DNA from 2 places in the Litoribacterium kuwaitense genome. Region 1 is predicted to be linked to the other one. Evidence: predicted binding sites of a transcription regulator. Region 1 holds the regulator's gene; the other holds the start of a gene.

Region 1 (6,238 bases):
AATACGATCGACAATGTGACGATTGGTTAAGTTCAATGCCTTAGCAAACTTTAGCAGGCTGCCGATATAGGAAAGTGCTTTGCGCTCATTTTTATCAAACCAATCCTTAAAAGGTTCAGACCAATCTTCCAACCGGCTTTTTGAATGAAAGGATGCGACTAAGGCAAGCTTGACCCTTTCTTCGTGAAAGAGTCCGTCAATCGTACGATTCGCCAAAACATAAAACGTATGCTGGCTCGGTGAATCAGGATCGATATACTGTCCTAGCAAAAAGAGTCTGCCCGCTCGCTCTAACAGCTTCCACTCTTCCTCCGTCAGCGTAAATTCTCCAGATGATTCAAATAAACGCGCGAGCTCTTTGGCAAGCCTGACGATCTCTTTCGTTTCGTCGACATTCACGCCGAAATCAGCTTCCAGTTCTTGCAAGCTTTCCTCTAAAACACTTTCTGTTCGTACACCCACGCCATGAATGGCTTCATACAAAAGGCCTTCACGTAACCCTTTACGGCTCACAATCCAAGCAGGCGCATCGACGACACTACAGAGCTTAGCGAAGCTAGCGATGGCCGGAACGATAATATCCGCCCGATCAGAGGACAGCCCATCAAGGTTTCTCCGCTCGTCTACATCCATTTTTGCGAGCTCAATCAATATTTCCGAAATGGTATACGGCGCGATTTCAAACTGATGCATCCCACCAAGTGAATAATTTTCATTGGCTTGATGGATTTGAGCCAGGTTTCGTGCGCTTCCGCCAATGGCAATCACAGGCAAGCCTTTTGGCAGCCACGGAACCGATTGAAACGCATCTTCTAAATAAGCATTTAGTGATTTTAACGTAGACTTTCCTTCCTCTGGAAATTGACGCTTTAAAGATAAAGCGCCAAATGGCAAGCTAATGCTATGGCGTAGTTTTTTATCGGAAAAATAGGTGAGTTCCGTCGATCCACCTCCGATGTCAATTGTGACAGCTTCGGAAACTTGTGTTGAATGATGCACAGCTAAATACCCGTAGTACGCTTCTTCTTCTTCAGACAAGATCCGCATCGTAAAGCCTGTTTCTGTCTCTACAGCTCGACGAATTTCCTCACGATTGGTCGCCTGACGAATGGCTGCTGTCCCTACACAAATGGGGTCACTCATTTGATGATCATCGAGAATCGTTTTAAAATGGCTAACGATACGACGAAGCTTCTGTATACCTGCCTCTGTCAGTTCAAAGTCGTCGGTTAAATCGTCTCGGAGACGAGCAACAATCTTAACGTTGTGAAGTTCTTGATAGCGTCCGGACGGCTTGGCTAAATAAGTGACAAGCCGGACCGTGTTTGAACCAATATCGATCACGGCATATTTACTCACGAGATTTTCCGCTCCTTCAAATAAATTCATTCCGTTTTTTATCATACCACGACAGCGTCATTTCAAATAACCTTCGACTATAAAACACGAAAAAAAGCGCAGGTCTCTTTGTAGTGAAAGAGACATCTACGCTCAGTCCTCGTTTAAGAGGTAAGATCATTTGTGACCTTGTCTGCACACGATCAGCAAACTTTATTTTTAATAAATCATTGCGCTGTTTGTTCTTCTTCTCTTTTTTTATCGGCTTTCCGCTGCGCATAAACGGAAATGAAGATCGATAGCTCATATAGAAGGAGCAAAGGCAGTGTCACCATCATATGAGAAATTAAATCAGGTGGCGTAATTAACCCGGCAATGACGAGAAGCACAAAATAAGAATATTTTCGAATGCTTCTTAAAAATGCCGGTGTAATTAACCCGAGCCGCGTCAAGAAAAGGACGACAAGCGGCAGTTCAAACAAGATTCCAAAAGGAAGTGTCAGATGAAAGAGAAACGTAAAATACTCTTGCACACCGATCAGCGGCTCAATTTCCATTCTCTCCGACAAGTTCCACATAAAGTTAAGCACAAAGGGAAAAAGGATATAGTATGAAAAAGCGATACCGATTAAAAACAAGACGATCATCATCGGAATGTAGCTTAATGTTGCTCTGCGCTCGTGCAAATAAAGCCCCGGACTTATAAAGCGCCAAACTTGATATAAAATAATTGGAAATGTACAGATTAAGCTAATAATAAATGCCAGTTGCATGTAAACCTTGAATGGGTCCTGTATCCGAAAGCCCTTCAGTTCTTCTTGATATGCGTTTTCACTCAAATAAACAAAAAGCGGATCAGCAAAAAAGAGACCCGCGATCAGAAAGCCAACGAATGCAACGGCAACAATAATGACTCGCTTCCGTAATTCGTTCATATGTTCTGTCAAATGAATCGTCCGATTATCTTCCATAGGATGCCACCTTAATTAACACGTTGATCCTCTGATTTATTCTCAGCTTGCTGTGGCTTGTCCTTGCTCTTGTCATCATCTTCATCGTTTGCCAAACCACGGGTCGCATGCTTGAACTCACGAAGCGTATTTCCAGCTGCTTTTCCAAGCTCTGGAAGTTTTTTAGGTCCAAAAATCAATAATGCCACGACCGCAATGATTGCGATACTTGTTCCGCCTAATCCCATTAGGAATCTCCTCCCTCCATTGGGTACGTTTTAAGAAAATATACAAGCGCCTGAAGCTCTACCGACAGGTCAATGTGATGCACTCGAATATGTGGCGGTGTGTTCAGACGAGCAGGGGTAAAATTTAATATTCCGCGAATACCAGCTTCTTCAATTAAACGGTCTGTGACCGTCTGAGCTACCGTGGCTGGCACAGTCAAAATCGCAACGCTCACATCATTTTCCCTCATACGAGATAATTCGTCAATATGATACACAGGAACTCCGCTAATTTCTGTGCCTATTTTTTCTGTATTGCTATCAAAGGCCATTTCAATCTTTGTATTGTTATTTTTGATGAAGTTGTAGTTTAAAAAGGCGGTTCCTAAATTACCAACACCAATTAAACTCACTCTAGTGACTTCACCTTGGTCTAAAGTCTCTCTAAAAAAGCGCAGCAAGTACTCTACATTATACCCATATCCTTTTTTACCTAACGCCCCGAAATAGGAAAAGTCACGCCGAATGGTTGCCGAGTCAACTTTAACTGCTTCACTTAGCTCAGCGGATGACACCCTTAACTTTCCTGAAGAATACAGGTTCTGTAAAAAACGATAATATAATGGTAAGCGCTTAGCTGTCGCATGAGGAATTTTTTGTTCAGACTCCACCGAACCACCTCCTATGCATTACTCTTCATTATAACTGAAAACGGTATATATCACCAAAGCGATATTTTTAATTTCTGCCAAAAAGTTGCTCTTGTCCTTTAGCGAGATCTGGCACCTTACGTGCACTCCTCATTGAACCTGCAGAAAGAAAACAACCTCCCTCCATCATACCATATCCTTCGTGTTTCGCAATTTATTCACAGCGTATCGTTTGCGAAAATGTTGCTCTAACATGAGGGGTTACGCTACACTTGGACATGAATTGAGGTGCAAAAGACATGATTATTTTACAAATCAATGACTTGGAAAAAGCATTTGGTGCTACAACCATACTTTCTAATATAAAAATGGAAATTAAATCACAGGATCGGATTGCCGTCGTTGGCCGCAACGGAGCCGGTAAATCAACACTTTTAAAAATAATCGCAGGGGAGCTTTCCTACGATTCCGGTGCAATTATTCAACCAAATTCTGTCCAAATCGGCTACCTTCCCCAGCAAGCGACCGTTTCCTCAGAAAATACGATTTGGGATGAGATGCTTGAAGAATTTCAGGATTTGCTCGGAATGGAAAGAAGAATTAGGGCTTTGGAGAAGCAAATGGGGAGCGCTGAGGTCCTTGAAAATGAGACCCTTTACACGAAAGTGATGAAGGAATACGATGCTTTACGCGCTTCCTTTGAACAACAAAACGGTTATCAGCTCGAAGCAGACATACGTGGCATTTTAAATGGTTTACAATTTCAGCAATTTGATTATTACACAACAAAGGTATCTGCCTTAAGTGGTGGTCAGAAGACACGGCTGGCCCTCGGAAAGCTGTTGCTGAAAAAGCCTGATCTGCTGATTCTCGATGAACCGACGAACCATTTAGACATTGATACACTTACATGGCTTGAAGGATACTTACAAAACTACCCAGGCGCCTTGCTGCTCGTTTCACATGACCGTTATTTTCTCGATAAAATCGTGACCGAAGTATACGAGATCGCTCGTCATCGTTCGACAAAATATATTGGAAACTACAGTGCTTATCAGCAGGCGAAATACGACCAATTTGAACGCGATGTCAAAGAGTTTGAAAAACAACAGAAAGAAAAACAACGGATGGAAGATTTTGTTCAACGAAACCTTGCCCGGGCGTCAACAACTAAACGAGCACAAAGCAGGCGAAAACAGCTTGAGAAAACTGACTGGATGGAGCGGCCTGCAGGAGATGATAAATCCGTCTCCTTTTCGTTTGAAACGACAAAACTGAGTGGGCATGACGTGTTAATCGCTGACAAGATCACACTTCAGTACGAAAACCAAATGAAGCCCCTTTTTCAAAACGCATCCTTCTCCATACACCGCGGTGATCGTGTGGCACTCGTCGGGCCCAACGGTGTCGGGAAAACGTCTTTATTTAAATTGCTTTGTGGAAAGTTAGCTCCTAAAGAAGGGAGTTACCGTTGGGGGAGTAGCGTTAAGATTGGTTACTATGATCAAGAGCAATCGCATTTAAATTCGAATAAAACGGTACTTCAAGAACTGTGGGATCGATACCCTGCTTATCAAGAAAAAGATATTCGGACCATCTTAGGCAATTTTTTATTCTCTGGAGACGATTGCCTTAAAATCGTAAATGACTTAAGTGGTGGAGAAAAAGCACGGCTGGCGCTTTCCATTTTAATGCTCCAAAAAGCCAATGTCTTATTGCTGGACGAACCGACGAACCATCTAGATCTCGATGCTAAAGAAGTATTGGAATCCGCACTGATTGATTTTCCAGGGACCATTCTATTTATTTCTCATGACCGTTATTTTATGAACCGGCTTGCTGATCGAGTGTTTGATTTAAAGCCGACAGGCGTGACACCTTATCTTGGTCATTATGATGAATATGTGGATAAGCTTGAAGAGGAAAGAGAACGGAAAGCATTAGCAGAAAAAGAGACCCTCTCTGTCCAACAAAATAACGAGCCTCCGACAGAACGTAAGCTCAGCTTTGAACAACAAAAAGAAGACAAAAGAAAAAAACGACAGCTAGAACGACAGCTAGTCGAACTCGAAACACAGCTAGAAACAGCAGAGGACACGATTAATCAGCTTGAGCAACGCTTGCTAGAACCAGAAGTATATGAAGATCACGAAAAGGCGAAAGCCGTTCAAGTTGAATTGGATGAGGCCAATCAAAGACTGGAAGATCTACTCATAGAATGGGAAACGTATGAATCACAAAAATAATAATTGTCAAGAGCTGCATTTAGCGGCTCTTTTTTCTATCCACAGAATAAGTGCCTGTAATATCTGTTATTCACAGAGTTAACCACATTATCCACAGATTTAAATAATTTTATCCACAGATGTGGATGGAAAAGAACATTGTTATATCGGTGTTTAACCATTTTATACGCAGATCGTCCACGACTGTGGATCATTTTGTGGATAATGTGAGTATACATGTTCTCTTGACTTATCATTGTTCTTCTGAAATATAAAAAAGACAACGTCGATTGTGCATAAGTGGACGCTGTCTTTTTAATTCCATCACCATTATTCAGTTTTCAGCCAATTCTCTAACGAACACCCTGGCTGTGCATTGATATGCAAGCCGGCAAAAGCATCATACTGATACGCAATATGGGCTGCTGCTCCAATCATCGCCGCATTATCTGTGCAAAGAGAGAGTGGCGGAACGATTACGGAAAGGTTTGCATCGGCAAATGCTTCCTGAATGCCGTTTCGCAAGCCTCGGTTGGCCGCAACACCGCCGGCAACGATGAGCTGTTTTGCTCCTGTTGATTCCACGGCTGCTTTTGTTTTTGTGACGAGGACGTCAACGACGCTCTCTTGAAAGCTGGCAGCCATATCGGCTACCCCGAGCTCTTCTCCACGCTGCTTTGCATTGTGCCAAGTATTTAACACGGCTGACTTTAATCCACTAAAGCTAAAATCGAGTGAGCCCTCTTCTAACCATGCACGAGGCATCGCAATAGACGGCTCTCCCTGTTGTGCAAGCCGATCAATTTCTGGACCCCCTGGGTAAGGGAGACCTAATGTCCGCGCGACTT
Region 2 (6,238 bases), on a different contig from region 1:
GAATTCGTTTTAATGACTCTTCAATGGCGGACGCCCCGCCTTTAACCGCTACGTATCCCATACTAGACCTCCTGCTGTAAAACTTTAGTCGTTCTCGGCAGGCAGAGCATCTGATGATCGGCATCGACAAAGACCATATCAACACCAAGTGGATAATCACTGTTTCTCTGCTCCCGAAGCGATAACCAAGCCAAATCGGTACTGACTTGGACTTCGTTTTCATCTTTAATACCCGGACCAGTGAGCTTCAGCGTATGACCCTCAGTAAGAGAATCGACTTCTATAATGATCAATGCTGAATCATGCGGATCGTTGAGCTCACCAACTTTCGCTTTGGAAAGCACTTGCTTTAGGTCTTCATTTACTGCTTCTCTCGTCACAAAGATAAAATCAGCTTCGCCAATTTCCGCCGTTTTCGCATAAGTCAATTGGTAAAAACGATTTTTGACTGCCTCTCCCTGATGTGATACGACATGAAAGGTAACCTCCGTATCGAGAAGCATCAGTGCCAACAGCAAGCTCGAATGATAACAACCGTCTTCTTCTTTCACGCTGTTACACTCCGCCGACAAATCGGAGAGCACCCCAGGCCTAGACATGGCATCGACGACTTTCCGGTACAACGTTTGAATATCATGGACCAAATCTATCTTCATCAAGTTTGCTCCTCTCAATCTTGGTCCGTGACCATTGTTTCAAAGTTTACTTTCGTTCTAAGGACTTTCGCCGCATTTGCTTTACGGGCGCGGACAAGCTTTTCCTCTTCAGCCTGTAACTTCGTCGCCCATTCGTTTGTTTCTGGTAAATTCGCTTCGTAAGCGGCATCGATCACTGCAAGTTGATAACTAAGCTCCGGCTCAATCCCTTTTACGATACCTAACCCGATCTTGTCTTCAATTTGCACTCTGCACTCTGTCACAAGCACTTCTCCTAAATAAAATAAACTGTTTTGGGCACTTTCTCTCATTTTGACCATAATGAGTCCTTGATTCGGCTCTTCAATCGTCGTCACTGAATAGCGATCAGACACTTCTTGAGCCATCGAAGAAGAGAGCTCTAGGGAACCATTAATCAATATTTCCGTACGTTTTTTTCGCTTCATCCTTTATCCTCCATCAACGCTATAAGTAAAATAGTCACCTCGGTACAAAACCTTGCTGTACTCCACTGTCTTTCCGGAATTAAAATCGACGCATTCCGAATCTACGACCATTAGTGGAATCAAACCTGAACAAGCGAACCATTCTCGCTCATACTTATTGGCATAAGTCATCTGTAACCTAATCTCTTTTGAGCGAAGGTCTGTATATCCCTTACTTTGGTAAAAGTCATACATTGACGTGATGTTATTCCCTTGCTGTTCAATGTTGTCAAACATATGCTCAGCTACATAGGAGATGTGCAAGGCGATTGGGACGTGATCGACGATGCGCAGCCGCCCGATCTTAAATACCCGCTCGTTCTCTTCAACTTGAAGCGCCCGATAAATCTTGTCGTTATACTCAATTGGTTCACAGAAAATATTTTTTGACTCATAGTTATATCCGAGCTCGAGCATTCTTTTACTAAAGCTTTTATATGTGAACAAGACGATCGGAATGTTTTTCTGACGGTCCTTTACAAACCTGCCTTTTCCTTGCTTCGTGTAAATATAGCCAAGTTCTTGAAGTCTTTCATACGCCCTTCTGACCGTGATGCGTGGCACACGAAATAGATGTGCTAATTCATTTTCGGATGGCAATTGATCATCAGCTTCGTATTTTTCTCCCTGCAGATGTGCAATTAAGTGATCAACAATGTCTAATTCCTCAGGCACTTCATTCCCCTCCTTTACTTATATTTTGCAATAAATGTATCTAAGTCATTTAGTTCGTAGAAACGCTCTTCCAAAATGTGTCGTGGCCAATCCCACCAAGCGATGTCCAATAACGTGTCGATGACCTCTTGAGCAAACCGTTTTTTAATCGGACGTGCCGGCACACCTACGACGACAGAGTAAGGCTCGACATCCTTCGTAACGATAGCGCCAGCACCGATGACTGCCCCTGCTCCTATAGTGACGCCCTTCATGACGATCGCGCCGTGCCCGATCCAAACATCGTGCCCAATCGTGACCCGATGACTCCGCCGCCAAGCGAAGATGGTCTCGTCATCTGTCTCAGCCAAGTGATAATCTTTTCGTCGATACGTCATATGATGCTGGGTGACGCGATCCATCGGATGGTCTGTCGGATTTATGCATACATGCGACGCAATTGACGTATATTTTCCAATGTCACTGTAGTTGATCGTGACATCGTCCATCGTGTACGTATAATTATCAATTTTCGCTTCAACAATTTTGTTGTGTGGTCCAATCGAGACCCATTGACCGGCAGAACTGTTAAGAATATGGCTGCTCTCGTGAATGTTTGGTTCAGCTGAGAGCAGGGAGTGACGTTGTGGCTGGTGAATATGCTTCAAGTGAGATCATTTCCTTCCATTGAATCTAGTCTGACGTCGATTTTCTTTGCTTTAACTCTTCAAGACAAGATGCTCCCGGACTCTTGCTGCCTAACGTTACGTCTTTTTCTCCATAAATTCCGTGAAAATCCGACCCACCCGTCATGACCAAATCGTATTTGTGCGCCAACTCTTGTGCCAACGTTTCATCTTCTTTGTCATGAAGTGGATGCCACACTTCAATGCCTTGCAAGCCGCCTTCGACAAGCTCGGGAACAGCTTCAAAATTGCCGTACTGTCCAGGATGCGCAAGGACAGGTACACCGCCTGCTTTGCGAACCGCTGCAACTGCTGCTTTCGCATCGACATATTCTAATGGAATATATGCAATGCCAACTTCCATGCCGTTCTGTCCTCTGGAAAAAAGCTTCTTATATAAATCACCGAAATAGCTTGACGTATATCCTTGATCAATTAAGGCGCGCATAATGTGCTGTTTATAAATCCCTGTGCCACCTTCTGCGTATGTCATGACCTGCTCTAAGGTAATCTCGTATCCAGCTGCGATCAACTTGTCGATCATTTGCAAGCTCGCTTGATGACGTTGAGTGACGAGCGGGCTGCACAGTTGCTCGATTGCCTCGTGTCCAGGTTCAATAAAATAGCCAAGAATATGCACTCTTCTTTTTCTTAAAAAATCAAAAGCTGAGATTTCTATACTAGGAATGATGTCAATACCGCGCTCTTTTCCGATAGCGATCATCTCAACAATATCCTTTGTCGTATCATGATTTGTGACAGCTAAACAACCGACCTCTTCTTTTTCTGCTAAGTCCAACAACTCAAGAAAAGTATATGAGCCATCAGATACGGTCGTATGACAGTGTAATTCTACTTTCATAGCTAGCTCCTTTCGCTCAGTCGCATTTGCATTGCCAGCAATTTTTAAGTACAGACCTAGTCTAACTTGGTACCAAGTTGCAAAGGTTAAAGATTTGTAAATGCTATGTAAATTATTGATTTCATTTGCTGTAAAACACGTTGTTCCCCATAAAAAAACCGTTAAACACTCGGGAAATCAAGTGTTTAACGGATTGATTTAACTGTAATATACTCAACGTAGAAATCTCCGCCAAACAAATTGTCTAAAAGAATTTCATGTGAATTCTTTCACAAATTATTCTTATTTGTTATAATAATAGTAGATTCACCAACACTTCCAAAGGAGGTCGCTCAATGGCTACTGCTACAATTACCCCATGGCGAACTTTTCAATCAGGGAAATGGGAACATCAAGTGGATGTAAGAGACTTTATTTTAAGGAATTTCACATGCTATGAAGGCGATGAACAATTTTTAGCTGCACCAACTGAAAATACACTAGATTTATGGAAACGCGTATCAGAACTGACCGTAAAAGAACGTGAAGCGGGCGGCGTGCTCGACATGGACACGAAAATCCCATCCACGATTACGTCCCACGGTCCGGGCTACTTAGATAAAGATAAAGAAACGATCGTAGGTGTCCAAACAGACGAACCTTTTAAACGTTCATTAATGCCATTTGGCGGCATTCGCATGGCGAAAAACGCTTGTGAGTCTTATGGCTATGAGCTGGAGGAAGAAACGGAACGCATTTTTACTGACTATCGAAAAACCCATAACCAGGGCGTATTCGACGCCTATACTTCTGATATGAAGAAAGCTCGGAAGGTAGGGATTATCACCGGTTTACCAGATGCTTACGGCCGCGGTCGAATTATTGGGGACTATCGACGCGTTGCCCTTTATGGAGTCGACTTCTTAATCAAGGATAAACAAGAAGAGTACATGCAGCTCGAAAATGACGGTGTGATGTCAGAAGAGATTATTCGACAGCGTGAAGAGCATTCAGAACAAATTCGGGCATTACACGAGTTAAAGCAACTAGCTGCGGCTTACGGTTTTGATATTGCCAAACCTGCCACCAATGCCAAAGAAGCGATTCAATGGTTGTATTTTGCTTACTTGGCCGCCATTAAAGAACAAAACGGCGCGGCGATGAGTCTTGGACGTGTATCAACGTTCTTAGACATTTATATTGAACGTGACTTAAACGAAGGCAATCTAACTGAACAAGAAGCACAAGAAATGATTGACCATTTCATCATGAAGCTTCGTCTCGTAAAATTTGCACGGACGCCTGAATATAATGAACTATTTAGTGGTGATCCTACTTGGGTAACTGAAGCGATTGGCGGAATCAGCTTACAAGGCGAACCGCTTGTGACGAAAAACTCATTCCGTTTCTTGCACACATTAACAAACTTAGGACCTGCTCCTGAGCCGAACTTGACCATTCTTTGGTCAACGAAATTACCTGAGCACTTTAAAAACTATTGTGCGAAAATGTCTATCGAATCAAGCTCAATTCAATACGAAAACGATGACCTCATGCGCAAGCATTATGGTGACGATTATGGCATTGCCTGCTGTGTGAGTGCGATGGAAATTGGCAAGCAAATGCAATTCTTTGGGGCACGTGCGAACCTCGCCAAAGCACTCTTGTATGCGATCAATGGCGGTGTTGATGAAAAAATGAAAATGCAAGTGACACCACCGCTTCGCCCAATTACTTCTGATGTACTAGACTTTGAAGAAGTTATGGAACGATACGATGTCGTTTTAGACTGGTTAGCTAAACTGTATATGAACACATTAAACGTCATCCATTACATGCACGACAAATATGCGTATGAACGGATTGGAATGGCATTGCATGACAAAGATGTCATTCGCACTATGGCTGGCGGTATTGCTGGACTAAGTGTTGTCGCTGACAGTTTGAGTGCGATCAAACACGCAAAAGTCCACGTCATTCGTGATGAAGATGGTCTAGCAGTCGATTATCGCATCGAAGGCGATTTCCCGAAATACGGGAATAACGATGATGCGGTCGATTCATTAGCTGTCGAGATTGTCAATAAATTCATGAACAAATTCCGTCAGCATACTGCGTATCGAAACGCAGTTCCGACATTGTCCATTCTCACCATTACGTCAAATGTCGTTTACGGTAAGAAAACAGGAAACACACCAGATGGCCGACGTGCTGGAGAACCTTTTGCCCCAGGGGCTAACCCGCTCCACGGTCGTGATCAATCCGGAGCCTTAGCATCTTTAAACAGTGTCGCTAAAATACCTTACGAAAATTCTTTAGACGGTATTTCCAATACGACGAGCTTTGTGCCTAAAGCACTTGGAAAAACGATGGATGACCGCAAAGCAAACCTCGTCTCCATTCTCGACGGATATGCATTACGAGAAGGACATCACTTAAATATCAACGTGTTTGACCGCGAAACACTGCAAGATGCCATGGAGCATCCTGAACTGTATCCACAGCTAACGATTCGTGTGAGCGGCTATGCGGTCAATTTCGTTAAATTAACGAGGGAACAACAGATTGATGTCATTAATCGGACCTTCCATAAAAACATGTAATATCGCTGTTGATTAAGCGAAAAGTAGCAATTAAACCGGATCTGTCGGAAGGGCAAGCCTCCCTGCCCTTCCATTTAAATAAGGGGGCTTGACCTATGATCGGAAGAATTCACTCCATTGAAACGTGCGGAACTGTAGATGGACCTGGACTACGATACGTCATCTTTTTACAAGGATGCCTGCTTCGTTGCCAATTCTGCCATAACCCCGACACTTGGGATACTAAGGGCGGCATCGAAAAAAGTGTTGCAGACATCATCACAGATTTGCAAGATTACCTTCCATATATTAAAAAGCGCGGAGGTATTACAGT

The links. Region 1 encodes Rex, which represses fermentation and respiration genes when NADH is low (regulators of the CRP and FNR family bind a similar motif). Its sites were predicted from a motif close to TTGTGAAATATTTCACAA; they were not measured.
Region 2: the regulator Rex is predicted to act here: its motif matches at 3,601-3,618, upstream of pflB (formate C-acetyltransferase).

The regions. Positions count from the first base shown of each region.
Region 1 is NZ_JAALFC010000049.1:4,844-11,081, reverse strand. It holds gene G4V62_RS16960 (Ppx/GppA family phosphatase) at 1-1,359, opposite strand, end outside; gene tatC (twin-arginine translocase subunit TatC) at 1,566-2,309, opposite strand; gene G4V62_RS16950 (twin-arginine translocase TatA/TatE family subunit) at 2,321-2,536, opposite strand; gene G4V62_RS16945 (redox-sensing transcriptional repressor Rex) at 2,536-3,186, opposite strand; gene G4V62_RS16940 (ABC-F family ATP-binding cassette domain-containing protein) at 3,465-5,411, shown strand; partial or broken gene tsaD (tRNA (adenosine(37)-N6)-threonylcarbamoyltransferase complex transferase subunit TsaD) at 5,721-6,238, opposite strand, start outside.
Region 2 is NZ_JAALFC010000013.1:44,797-51,034, forward strand. It holds gene G4V62_RS08995 (carbon-phosphorus lyase complex subunit PhnI) at 1-61, opposite strand, end outside; gene phnH (phosphonate C-P lyase system protein PhnH) at 63-656, opposite strand; gene phnG (phosphonate C-P lyase system protein PhnG) at 671-1,102, opposite strand; gene G4V62_RS20565 (GntR family transcriptional regulator) at 1,106-1,816, opposite strand; gene G4V62_RS09015 (DapH/DapD/GlmU-related protein) at 1,831-2,463, opposite strand; gene G4V62_RS09020 (PHP domain-containing protein) at 2,489-3,343, opposite strand; gene pflB (formate C-acetyltransferase) at 3,679-5,925, shown strand; gene pflA (pyruvate formate-lyase-activating protein) at 6,021-6,238, shown strand, end outside.